Regions from separate parts of the Devosia sp. genome, predicted to be linked through region 1. Evidence: predicted binding sites of a transcription regulator. Region 1 holds the regulator's gene; each other region holds the start of a gene.
What was found. Region 1 encodes LexA, which represses DNA repair genes until DNA is damaged. Its sites were predicted from a motif close to TGTTCNNNNTGTGTTCNG; they were not measured.

Region 1 (4,196 bases):
GTGGCTACAAGTTCCCCAGGCACCAGACGCCCTGGCAGGAAATTCAGCGCGGCATTGTCGACCAGCTCGGCGACGGCGCGGTTCTGCGCCCGGCCGTCAAATATCAGCGCATCGCCCAGACCGAAGGCGTGCCGCGCGACAATCACTGATCACTTTCTTTCACCCCTCACCCCATCCCTCTCCCCTGAGGGGAGGGGCGATGACAGCGATGGTTCAGTTCACAAGTCAGACGCTCAAGGAAACCGGCCCGTTCTGCAGGGCCGGTTTGCCGTTGGGCGGACGTGCCGAAACGCCGGACGGCCAATGGCCTCCGGGTTCGTGATACCACCGCCTCTGCCATTCGAGATTAGCTCTCATGGCCTTCTCGACTAAAATCCTTCCACCGGAAGGATTTTGCGTGCCGCCGCCTCGAAGCTGCGGCATGGGGCGAGATTCGCCTCGGTGCCGGTCGTCCGGCAAAAGTATAGGTGAGGAAAACCTCGCCCCATGCACCGGAGACTCGTTCATCGCATTGGTTTCGGCGGCGTTGCGTCCGGTGCCGTCCATGAGGGACTGCTTCGTCTTCGCCCTGCTGGCGACGTGGCAGCTGCCAATCCGGTGCAGCCGGAAGGGCCCGACATGATCCCCGGGGAGGTTCCGGGGGTCCGTCCATATGCGCGAACGGAAGATGGGCGACCCCGTTTCTCCATCCGGTCCCCCGCACCGATTGTTCGTCGCGACCGCGCAGCCCGTGCAGGGGTGAGCACAATATGCCTGTGGTCTTGGGGGAGGGGGATAACTTCAGGCTACTCACACGCGGCGCGGTCAACACTTCGCCCGTGACCCGGCGCATGCAGGCCGGGTGCATGCAAGCTGGTCGCATCGAGATTTTCAGGGAAATCTCCCCGAACGCAGGGATTTCCGATCAACCAAAGGTTCCCGCTTTCGCGGGAATGACACCGGGAGTGAACGGGAACGCGGTGTGTCAATCCATCGATGAGCACCAGCTTAGCTCACCAAGCCTCTGGACCGAGCGGGGCCCTGAAACACCGATGCGTCAGGAGCTCGTGGGGGTCCTTGCTGAGATCTCATCCAAGGCCAAGACGAAAAATGGGTGCCATTCGGGTCCCGGCGACGCAGTCAAATTCCACCAGAAGAAATCAAAGCGGTGACCACCATCGTCCAGCGTGTGGAAAGAAAAGCGATCAGGCACATCACCCACGGTGACAGGTACGAAATGCCACACTTGCCCCGCGGCGATGTGCTCACTTGTCCAGACTGTACCCGCTCCGGCTTGCCCCACAATACCGGACTCTTCAGCCAGTTCGCGCAACGCGCCCTCGGCTATGGACTCCCCCGGCTCCCGCGTGCCTTTCACCAATTGCCAGCCGGCCAGGGGGTGGGCGAAGGCCAATATTTCCAGTCCCGCAGCATGGCCGCGCACTACGACAGGGCAGACCTTTTCGACCGGCATCACGTCGGCTCCGCACTCAAATGCTCGTGCACGATAAGCCAGCCCTCGGCACGGCGCCGCAAGACACTCGTGCCGCGCCCGCCGCCCTCGATGCGTGAGCCATCAACCTCCGCTCGCCAGCGGAACGAATAAGTGCAGGCAGCCGCCCCATCATCTGAGGCAATCCAGGCTAGCTCTTCGAGCCAATAGGTCTCGTTCTGAAGCCGGGTCCAGGTCGCCTCGAAGGCAGCTCGAATTGCGGGCAAGCCACGATAGGATCCGGAGCTGAACCAGAAGACCGCGTCGGCATCGATCAGGTCTTCGAGCAGGTCAAAGTCATGGGCATTTATGCCTTCGGCATAGGCGTCCATGACGGCCTTGGCTGTGGGATAACCCACCTTAATATTTCCGCAGCAGCCCCACGAGACGGCCCTGGACCTTTACCCGGTCGGGCGGGAAGATGCGGGTTTCATAGGCCGGATTGGCGGCTTCCAGCGCCACGGTATTGCCCTTGCGCCGCAGGCGCTTGAGCGTGGCTTCCTCATCATCGACCAAGGCCACGATGATCTCGCCGGTCGAGGCAATGTCCTGCTTCTTGATGAGAACCGTGTCGCCATCGAAAATCCCGGCCTCGATCATCGAGTCCCCGCGCACTTCGAGCGCATAATGCTCGCCAGGCCCGAGCATTTCAGGCGGTACGGCGATGGTGTGCGAGTGCGATTGAATGGCTTCGATCGGCGTACCGGCCGCAATGCGTCCCATGACCGGTATGGACACCGGCCGCGCATAATCGTCCGACCCCGACGATGCACGGGCAGGGGGTGCTGATACCTTTCCGAGACTGCCCTCGATTACGGCGGGCTCGAAGCGTGCCTTGCGACCGCCCAAGGATGGATTCATCGAGTCCGGAAGCTTGACCACTTCCAGCGCCCGCGCCCGGTTGGGCAGCCGCCGGATGAAACCACGCTCTTCCAGAGCCGTGATCAATCGGTGAATGCCCGACTTGGATGCGAGATCGAGCGCATCCTTCATCTCGTCGAACGAGGGCGGGATCCCGCTTTCCTTCATCCGTTCATGGATGAACATCAGCAGTTCGTGTTGTTTGCGTGTCAGCATCGGCCCCACAACCCTAGAATCGGAACATAGACGGAACGACTATACGTGTTCCAGTTATGTTCTGCAACTCCTCACGCGCCGGGAGGAGCAAAGGTTGCGCTGATGGCCCAATGTCGCGACGGCAATAAGGCCGGACGGCGCCAAGGGCTTGGTCAAAAAACCTCGAGATTGGACAGGCTCACCATGAAGTCTTCGAACTCTCGGTGACGCCCAGCAAGCCACCATGCGGACTAGCGGAACCATCACGGCTTATGACAGAATCGTCGTAGGCACGGACATGGTAGACGCGAGGTCCGGCAGGCTCTCCGGGAGGTTCAGCCAAGTACGCGCTTGGGGAACCGTAGCGACAGCTGGCCGGACTTGGGAAGGCTTGCACCTTTGGCCGGCACGAAATCGTCTTAGTTCATAACCCGGCCTTGCCGTATTCGTGAGCCTGGCTACGGTAAAACCGTCCGAAATCCAGGCCGCGGTCACATCAAATAGTTCCATAATATATATTATGCGAATTACGGAGATGCGTTGATGGCCGCTGACGGTGCCACTCCACTCCCGGGCTGATACGCTGGCGCCACCGATTCCTCAGGACCCGACCATGCAGCCCTCTCGCGATCTCAGCCGCCTTATCGAAATCATGGCCGCCCTGCGTGATCCCGATGGTGGATGTCCATGGGATCTCGAGCAGGATTTCAGGACGATCAGGCACTACACGATCGAAGAGGCCTATGAGGTTGCGGACGCAATCGAGCGCGAGGATTTTGCCGACTTGCGCGAGGAACTAGGCGATCTGCTGCTGCAGCCCATCTATCATGCGCAGATGGCCAAGGAAGCCGGTCACTTTGACATTGGCGATGTCATCCATGCGATCACGGAAAAGCTTATCCGCCGCCATCCGCATGTTTTTGGGGCGGTGTCCGCTTCCGGAGCCTCGGATGCGCAGGACCGCTGGGAGGCCATAAAGGTTGCCGAGCGCGCGGCAAAGGCGGGCAGCAAGGGGCAGGCTGAGCCGTCCGTACTCGACGATGTTCCACAGGTGCTGCCCGCCCTCGCCCGCGCCGCAAAGCTGACAAAGCGCGCGGCAAAGGTGGGTTTTGACTGGCCCGACCTTCAGCAGGTGCGCCACAAGGTCGAGGAGGAACTGGACGAGGTTTTTGGAGCCCATGCAGCTCATGATGCCGGGGCCGTCCACGAGGAAATCGGGGACCTGTTGTTTGCGGTCGCCAATCTCGCCCGCAAGGCCGGCATTGACCCGGAAGCGGCATTGCGGGATGCCAATTCAAAATTCACGCGGCGCTTTCACCATGTCGAGGCGCGATGCCGCGAAGATGGAATTGCGCCCGAGCAGGCCGGTCTGGACCGGTTGGACGGCTATTGGAACGAGGTTCGCGCCCGCGACAAACTCTAGCTGCCGTCGGCCTCGATCCGGCCATTGAACCGCTCGAGGAACATGGCCCGGTGGCGCGGATCGACACGCACGACAAAACTGGTGCCGCGCTCGTCGGGCTCACCGCGCAAGACGACCTCGGCATGGCTGTGTAGCCAGCCGATATCGGCCCCGGCGCTGTGCGGCACATGGACCTGATAGGTCCGGCTTTGCTCCCCCAGGGTTTTCTCGATGACCTCGAGCAGGTGATCCACCCCCTGCCCGGTC
Region 2 (4,196 bases), 1.4 Mb from region 1:
GTCAAATTCGGTAGAGGAAAACCGCTTAGCCGGCGAGGGCGGCGCGGACTTCCTTCTTGATACCCAGGGCCAGGGGGCTCAGGTCGGCATCATCCTGCTTGAGCAGGAAGGCGTCCAGGCCACCACGGTGCTCGACCGTGCGCAGGGCGGAAGTGGTGATGCGCAGCTTGACCGGACGATTGAGGGCGTCCGAGATCAGCGTGACATTGACCAGATTGGGGAGAAAACGGCGGCGGGTGCGGTTGAGGGCGTGCGAAACATTGTTGCCCATCATAACGCCCTTGCCGGTCAGTTCGCAGCGACGTGCCATGATTGTAGATCCTGTTTGTGTAAAGGTCCTGCGTGGCGGGGAAGTCCGCAACGGGCCTCATTTGTCATGAAATCTGGCGGCTCTTTAGAGAAAGAGGCCCGTCCCGTCAAGCCAAAGGGCCGTTTTGAGGGCCGTGAATGCCTTGCCAGCGCCCAAAGGCATGGGCAGGTTTGATCGAACCCACTGATTCGTCCGGCGCCAGGCCGCCGGTTCACCCGAGACGAGTTGACGCCGTGATCCGTTCCACCCTCGCCGCCACTGCCCTTGTCCTAAGCCTTACGCAAGTCGCGATGGCACAGGTCGACGCCAAGTTCAATTATGTGCTGACGCTGGGTGGTCTCAATGTGGCGCTGATGGAAGTCGGGCTGACAGACGATGGCAGACGCTATGGCCTCGACCTCAGCGCCAATGTCACCGGGGTCGGCTCGGTGGTGGCCAGCGGCACGGCCAAGGCCTCCGTGCGGGGCAGTTCGGCCGGCGCGAGCCTGGTTTCGGAGAGCTTTGCGCTCGAAACCCGCGCCAATGGCGAGGTGTTCACCGCCGAAGTCGGTTTTTCCGGCCGCGCTGTCAGCACCTTTCAGGTCAACCCGCCGATCGTCGATACCGGGGACCGCGTTCCAATCGAACGCAGCCAGTTGAGCGGGGTGGGCGACTTCATTTCCGCCTTCGTGCTCAAGGGCAGTGCGCTCGACCGGAGCCTGTGTGAAAAGCGCGCCTCCATCTTTACCGGTGTCGAGCGCTTCAACATCGAGATGGGTTTTCTCGATACCGATGAGGCGACATCGCCCCGCACCGGCTATCAGGGGCCGCTCGTGGCCTGTTCGCTGCGCTACCGGCCGATCTCGGGACATTTCGCCAGCTCGGAAATGACCACTTATCTGGCCGAGAGCAGCCGCATGGTCCTGTGGTATGCGCCGCTGGGCCAGACCGGCTACTACGTGCCCTATCGTGTGATCGTCGGTACCTCGATGGGCGATCTCTCCATGATCCTGGTCGGCATGCGCGAATAGGCAGGCTGCGCGTCAAACACAGCGCCCCCGGCCCCTGTCCCAAAACCGGACGGTCAAAAGGTTTTTTGCCAATTTTATGAGCCCGACCGCCGGGCGCGCCGGGGTGCGCGCGTTAACGTCTCGGCTCCGCGCAGAAAAATTCTGGCAGCGTTTCGCTAAGAAAGTGCCGAGGCGCCCGCAAATTTACCCCCTGTTAGCCTCTGTGAACGGTTTCGGGCTCCAATGAGGCGCGCCGGGCGGGTGATTGTGGCTGCGTGCCGCCATTGCCACCAGATGATGGGGGAGAACAAAGCCGCATTGTGCTGACTGCCCCGATTCTGTCCCTGTTCGTTCCGGGTTTGGTTCATGGGTTAACGCGCGGCTGCGCGGACGTCGCGATCTGCGCCGGAATGGGACGGGTGGACATATTGGGTGGTGCTGGTGTCGAGAAACCAGAGGCTCCGCTTTCTCGGGAGTGACCCAGTGGGGTGGGCGGGGCTGGAGTGGAGTGGGAGCTGCGTGACGGGTAGAGGGCGAGCCTGGGCGGCGGGTGAGATGAGGACCAGCGCTTGCGGTGGCGCGGTGTCACCTTGTGCCAGGGTGGGACGTCAACGGGCGATTTTGCCAATGGGTTGGTGCGAGGGGGCCGGATTACGGGCTGGAAAGCCTCAACGGCGAAATTATTCTGGTCGCCGCCGCCTTTACCGCGCGTTCATCTTTGCCCGCAGAACGCTGAAATTAACCCGATGGCAACCAAGTTGAATGCCCTGGCGCTCGAAAGTCCCGGCAAGACACGGTGATGCGCCGCGCTTGTGTGTCGGCGGGCGTCGTGCCCACCAGATGTGGCCGAGAACAAAACCGGATTGGGTGAGTCGCGCCGATTCGATGCTGATTTGTTCCGGTTCTGTTTCGCCCGTTAATGTCCGGGGCGGGATCGTGGCGAAATTGTGCAGGGTTGGGACAACTGGCCGGGGCCCCTCGCATGTCATCACGCGAGCGACTAAATAGGGCGGGATGACTTTCGCACACTCCCATTCGGTCAAGGCGATTCTCGGCCCGACCAATACCGGCAAGACCTATTTCGCCATCGAGCGCATGTTGGCCCATCCCACCGGGATGATCGGCCTGCCGCTGCGCCTTCTGGCGCGCGAGGTCTATCAGCGGGTGGTGGAGCGGGTCGGCGAACAGGCGGTGGCGCTGGTGACCGGCGAGGAGCGGATCGTTCCGGCCAAGCCGCGCTATTGGGTGGCGACGGTGGAAGCCATGCCCATGGATATCCATGTCGACTGCGTGGCCGTGGACGAAATCCAGACCGCCATCGACTTCGATCGCGGCCATGTCTTTACCGACAGGCTGCTCAAGGCCCGGGGCCTGCAGGAAACGCTGCTTTTGGGCTCGGCGACCATGGCCGGGGTGGTGCGCAAGCTGATCCCCCATGCCGAGATCATCGACCGGCCACGTTTCTCGCAGCTGACCTATTCGGGTTCGCGCAAAATCTCCCGCCAGCCGCCGCGCTCGGCCATCGTCGCCTTCTCGGCCCGGCAGGTCTATGCCATTGCCGAACTGATCCGCCGCGAACGGGGCGGGGCGGCGGTGGTGATGGGGGCGCTCAGCCCCCGCACGCGCAACGCCCAGGTCGATCTCTACCAGAATGGGGACGTGGATTTTCTCGTGGCCACCGATGCCATCGGCATGGGGCTGAACCTGGATATCCACCACGTCGCTTTTGCCGACGACACCAAGTTCGACGGGCATCAGAGCCGGCCGCTGACGCCGTCGGAACTGGGCCAGATCGCCGGACGGGCGGGACGCCACCGCCATAACGGCACGTTCGGGGTGACCGGCGGCACGGCCAATTTCGACGAGGAACTGGTCGTGCAGCTTGAGACGCACGACTTCGAGCCGGTGCGCCAGGTGCAATGGCGCAATTCGAACCTCAATTTCGGCTCGATCGAGGCGCTGCGCCATTCCCTCGAAATGTCGCCGCAGGATCGCACGCTGACCCGGGTGCCGGTGGCCACCGACCAGCACGCGCTCGAATTTCTGGCGCGCAACGAGGCGGCGAGCCTGGCGCGTGGTCACGATGCGGTCAAACTGCTCTGGGAATGTTGCCAGATTCCGGACTATCAGGGGATTTCACCGGCGGCGCATGGCGAAATCGTCACCCGGATTTATTCGGATTTGAGACGAATTGGATCGGTCAATGCGGACTGGATTGCCGAGCAGGTCCGGTTTTGCGACAATGGCGAGGGCGACATTGACACACTCAGTAACCGGATCAAGCAGATCCGCACCTGGACCTTTGTCGCCAATCGGAAAAACTGGCTTGAAGACCCTCTCTATTGGCGCGAAAAGACACGGGACATTGAAGATCGGCTGAGCGACGCCCTGCATGAGCGTCTCACCCAGAGATTCGTCGACCGGCGCACGAGCGTTCTGCTCCGCCACCTGAAAGACAAACGTATGGTATCTCCCGAAATCAACAGCCAAGGCGAAGTCAGGTTGGAAGGCCACCTGATCGGTACGCTCGAAGGCTTCCGCTTCACCCTGGCGCGCAATGATGGCGACGCTGATGCCAAGGGGCTGCGCGGCGCCGCCGATTCGGTCGTGGCGCCGGAGATACATCATCGTGCCGAACGATTGGCTGGTTCGCCAAATGAAGAATTTGTGTTGGCGACCGATGGCCGCCTGCGCTGGCGCGGCGAAATGGTCGCCGAACTGGCCGAGGGCGACAGCCTGTTCCGGCCGCGCATCATCATCCTGGCCGACGAGACGCTGACCGGACCGGACCTCGAAAAGGTCCAGGACCGGCTGATGCTGTGGCTGCGCCACCATATCAATACCGTGCTCGAGCCGGTGATGGCCCTGGAAGCGCCGGCCGATGTCGAGGGCACGGC
Region 3 (4,196 bases), 370 kb from region 1:
CGCGCGCGTCGAAACCACCCGGCTGGGGCTGATGCTCGTGGCCGTGGGCTTTGCCGCCTTCGCGACGGCGGCGGTCGGTCCAGTCGGCTTCGTTGCCTTCGTTTCGGGGCCACTGGCCCGGGTGCTGCTCAAGGGGGCAGGGCGGGGCTTCCTGCAGGCTGGCCTCATCGGCGCCCTGGTGATGATTGTCTCGGACCTCATTGCCCAGCATGCCCTGCCCATGGTGCAATTGCCCGTGGGTGTCGTGACGGGTGCATGTGGTGCCCTGTTCCTGCTATGGCTGCTGATGGCCTCCGGCCGATCCGGCCGCGTCAACTGATCGGAGCGCAGACTATGTCCGCCAATCACCAGCTCATGGCCGCCGGCCTCGATCTTGCCTATGGCGATCGCCAGATCGTTTCGGCGCTGGATCTGTCCGTTCCGGCCGGCAAGCTGACCGTCATCGTCGGCGCCAATGCCTGTGGCAAGTCCACCCTGTTGCGCGGCCTCGCCCGCCTGTTGGTGCCCGCCCGCGGCGCGGTTTATCTCGATGGCAAGCCCATCCATCAGATGCCGACGCGCGAGGTTGCCACGGTGCTCGGCGTGCTGCCGCAGAGCCCGATCGCGCCCGACGCCATTACCGTGACTGATCTTGTCGGCCGCGGCCGCTATCCGCATCAGGGCTGGTTCCGCCGCTGGACGCCTGAAGACGACGCAGCCGTCGCCGAAGCCCTGCGCGCCACCGATACGCTCGAGCTGGCCGAGCGCCCCGTCGATGAACTCTCGGGCGGCCAGCGCCAGCGCGTCTGGATCGCCATGGCCCTGGCGCAGGAAACCGACCTGCTGCTGCTCGACGAGCCCACCACCTTCCTCGACATCAACCACCAGGTCGAAGTGCTCGATCTGTTGACCGATCTGGTCAAGGCCAGCGGCCGCACCGTGGTCGTCGTCCTGCACGACCTCAACCTTGCCTGCCGCTATGCCGATCACATCGTCGCCATGAAGGCCGGCCGCATCGTCGCCGAGGGCCGTCCGGTCGAGGTGATGACCGAGGCCGTGGTCGCCGACGTTTTCGGCATGACCTCGCGCATTGTCGTCGATCCTGTCTCCGACACGCCCATGATCGTGCCCATCGGCCGCCATCACGTCGAGAAGGCGGTCGCCTAACCGGCCGTCACCCGCCTCATCCAGCCCGCGGTTTCCTCGGCCATGGCCCGCAGATGATCCGCCGTCGAAAATCCGGACATGGTCTTTCTCGGCTTCAGGTCATGGTCGCCATCCTCGAGCCATTTGAGCGTGATGGCCGGCGATAGCCCATAGGTCTCGACCTCGGCCCGCGTCCCGAACACATCGCGCGTGCCCTGCACGATCAGCGTCGGCGTCTTCAGCGTTTCAAGATGCGCAGTGCGCAGGTTTTCCGGCTTTTCGGGCGGGTGAAACGGATAGCCCAGGCACACGAGCCCCTTGATCGTCCCGTCGGCATAAAGCGCGTCGGCCACCATGCTCGCCACCCGTCCGCCCATGGATTTGCCGCCGATGAACAGCGCGCCGCCCTGCATATCCAGCGCTTCGACGGCCGCCATGAACTCCGGCATGACCTTTTCCGCCTTGGGCGGCGGCTTGCGCGTGCCCTCCCGCCGCGCCGCCATATAGCCGAACTCGAACCGCGCCACCCGGATTCCAGCCTTTGCCAGCGCCGCGCTCGTCGCCGTCATCGACGCCGAATCCATCGGCGCGCCCGCGCCATGCGCCAGTAGCAGCGTAAAGGGCGCCGCCTCCGGTCCCTCGATCATGAATTCCAGCGCCATAAGCGGCCTCCTGTTGATCGCTCCCTGTCAGCGTTTGTGCGCCGGGTCAATGTCCCTGTGCACAAGGCAACCCCGGCTGCGCCACCGCATTGACTTCCGCCTGCAAAAGAACAAAACTAGAACAAACTTCCGCACGGGGGCCGAAATGGCTGCTGCAGCGAACATCCTTCACGCCGATCTCGATTCCTTCTACGCCTCGGTCGAGCAATTGCTGAACCCCGATCTGCGCGGCAAGGCTATCGCGGTGGGCGGCGGGGTGGTGCTGGCCGCCTCCTATGAGGCCAAGGCCTTTGGCGTCAAAGGCGGCATGTCGGGCCGCCGCGCCCGCGAGCTCTGTCCCCACCTCATCTTCACCGGCGGCCATTTCGCCGAGTACCAGCGCCTCGGCGACGCCGCCATCGATGTCCTGCGCGACTATACCCCCCTGGTCGAGCGCATTTCCATCGACGAGGCCTTTGCCGATGTTTCCGGCTGCACCCATCTCTTCGGCCCGCCCGAGGAGATCGCCCGCACCATTCGCCGCCGCGTGCGCGATGAGATCGGCCTGCCCATTTCGGTCGGCGTGGCCCGCACCAAGCACCTCGCCAAGGTCGCCTCGCAGGTCGCCAAGCCCGATGGGCTGGTGCTGGTCGCTCCTGGCACCGAGCTGGACTTCCTTCACGATCTGCCCGTGGGCCTCATGTGGGGCGTCGGCCCGGTGACCGAGGCCAAGCTTAAGGATCAGGGCATTCTCACCATCGGCCAATTGGCTGCCACGCCCGGCCGCTCGCTGCGCGGGCTCCTGGGCGAGGCGGTGGGCGACAAGCTGTCCGACCTGGCCTGGGATCGTGACACCCGCGTCGTCGCCACCGGCCACCGCGCCCGCTCCGCCGGCGCCCAGTCGGCCCTTGGCCGCCGCCCCGCCACCGAAGCGGTCTATAAACCCACCCTGCGCCATCTGGCCGATCGGGTCACCTCGCGCCTGCGCGCCAAGTCACTGGCCGGCCGCACCATCACCATTCGCATCCGCTTTGCCGATATGCGCTCCATCACCCGCGCCCTGACCCTCGATGCCCCGGTGTCGGCCACCGCCATCGTGGCCGAAGTCGCCGAAGACCTGGTGCGCGCCGCCCTTGCCGAACATGCCCGGGAAAAGGTCATTACGCTCCTGGCCGTGTCAGTCTCCCATATCGACAAGCAGCCCCATATTCAGCTCGAACTGCCCCTTGGCCTGGGCGACGAAAACCGCCGCCCCGGCTCAGCCCGCGGCGCCGCTCGCTGGTCCGCCGACCGCGCCATGGACAAGGCCCGCACCCGCTTCGGCCGCGACGCCATCGGCTACGCCATAACCCAACTCGAAAAACGCCCCACCGTCCCCGACGCCTTCCGCGAGCTGGCGGAAAAGGATATGGGCCGGGCAGGGGGATGAGCAAGGCGAGGGTCGAGCCCGAGGGTGACGTTCGGTGGGGGCTGGAAAGCCGGGAGCCCTGGCAACGAGAGTGGCCGGATTCGATCCACTCTTGCCACTGACGGTCCCCGTGCCTTGGCCTGAAACCTGTCATGAAAATCGAAAGCACGATGGCATCAGGTCAGGCCTTGACCATGTTGCGCTCGATTTGCAGCAGCGGGCGCGAGGCGAAGCCTATCAGCGTGATAAGGCCCCCCGCGGCGCCCATGACAATGAACAGCATTTGGATGCCGATCATCTCGCCAAGCGGGGTGGCGAGAGCAAGCCCGATCGGTGCGCCCAGGCCTACCATGGTATTGAGCAGCGACAGGACGCGGCCCTGCAATTGGTTTGGCACGGTAGTTTGCAGGATGGCGATCAAGGGCCCATTGCCAAGGATATAGAACACGCTGCTCAGGCACCAGAAAGCTGCGGCAAGGCCAATCCAGTTTCCCGGTACCAGAGCCGTAAACGCGACCGAGAAACAGGAAATTGCGAAGCCCCATAGTACCCAGAGGATTTTGCGCTTGGGTGCTATGGCCGCGACGATGATGCCCGCCGCTATCATCCCAGCACCGGACAGGCCTTCCATGAGGGCAACCTGTGGCGCCGCGCCGCCGAAATACTCCTTCACCAGCAGGGGAATGAGCGTGAAAGCAGGCATGATGGCGATGATCGTAACGAACAAAAGCCCATAGAGGCGGCGCAGCCCGCCATTGTGCCAAACGGTGCTGACGCCTTCGCGCAGCTCCTTCCAAACGCCGAGCCGATCCGCGACCGCAATACGCACTTGCGGAATGCGGTAAATCAGCAGCGGCATGATGCCAAATGCCGCCGTGACAATATCGATCATCAGGGCGTAGCCAATAGGCATGACGGAGATCGCGAGCGCCCCAAGAGGGGCTGCGGCCACCAGCATGATGCCGCTCAAGGTCTGGTTCAGCCCGGCAGCGCGAGAAATGAAGCTTTCCGGCACAAGCATG

Region 2: KIT02_RS10725 (helicase-related protein) is a predicted target of LexA. The motif match lies at 2,194-2,211, and genes of this name have one in related genera.
Region 3: dinB (DNA polymerase IV) is a predicted target of LexA. The motif match lies at 1,894-1,911, and genes of this name have one in related genera.

The regions. Positions count from the first base shown of each region.
Region 1 is NZ_CP075529.1:764,220-768,415, forward strand. It holds gene KIT02_RS03710 (IlvD/Edd family dehydratase) at 1-149, shown strand, start outside; gene KIT02_RS03715 (NUDIX domain-containing protein) at 1,037-1,453, opposite strand; gene KIT02_RS03720 (nuclear transport factor 2 family protein) at 1,453-1,830, opposite strand; gene lexA (transcriptional repressor LexA) at 1,832-2,548, opposite strand; gene mazG (nucleoside triphosphate pyrophosphohydrolase) at 3,141-3,950, shown strand; gene hflX (GTPase HflX) at 3,947-4,196, opposite strand, start outside.
Region 2 is NZ_CP075529.1:2,187,018-2,191,213, reverse strand. It holds gene rpmB (50S ribosomal protein L28) at 26-310, opposite strand; gene KIT02_RS10730 (DUF3108 domain-containing protein) at 544-1,320, shown strand; gene KIT02_RS10725 (helicase-related protein) at 2,314-4,196, shown strand, end outside.
Region 3 is NZ_CP075529.1:397,620-401,815, forward strand. It holds gene KIT02_RS01905 (iron chelate uptake ABC transporter family permease subunit) at 1-319, shown strand, start outside; gene KIT02_RS01910 (ABC transporter ATP-binding protein) at 334-1,146, shown strand; gene KIT02_RS01915 (alpha/beta family hydrolase) at 1,143-1,787, opposite strand; gene dinB (DNA polymerase IV) at 1,933-3,195, shown strand; gene KIT02_RS01925 (MFS transporter) at 3,356-4,196, opposite strand, start outside.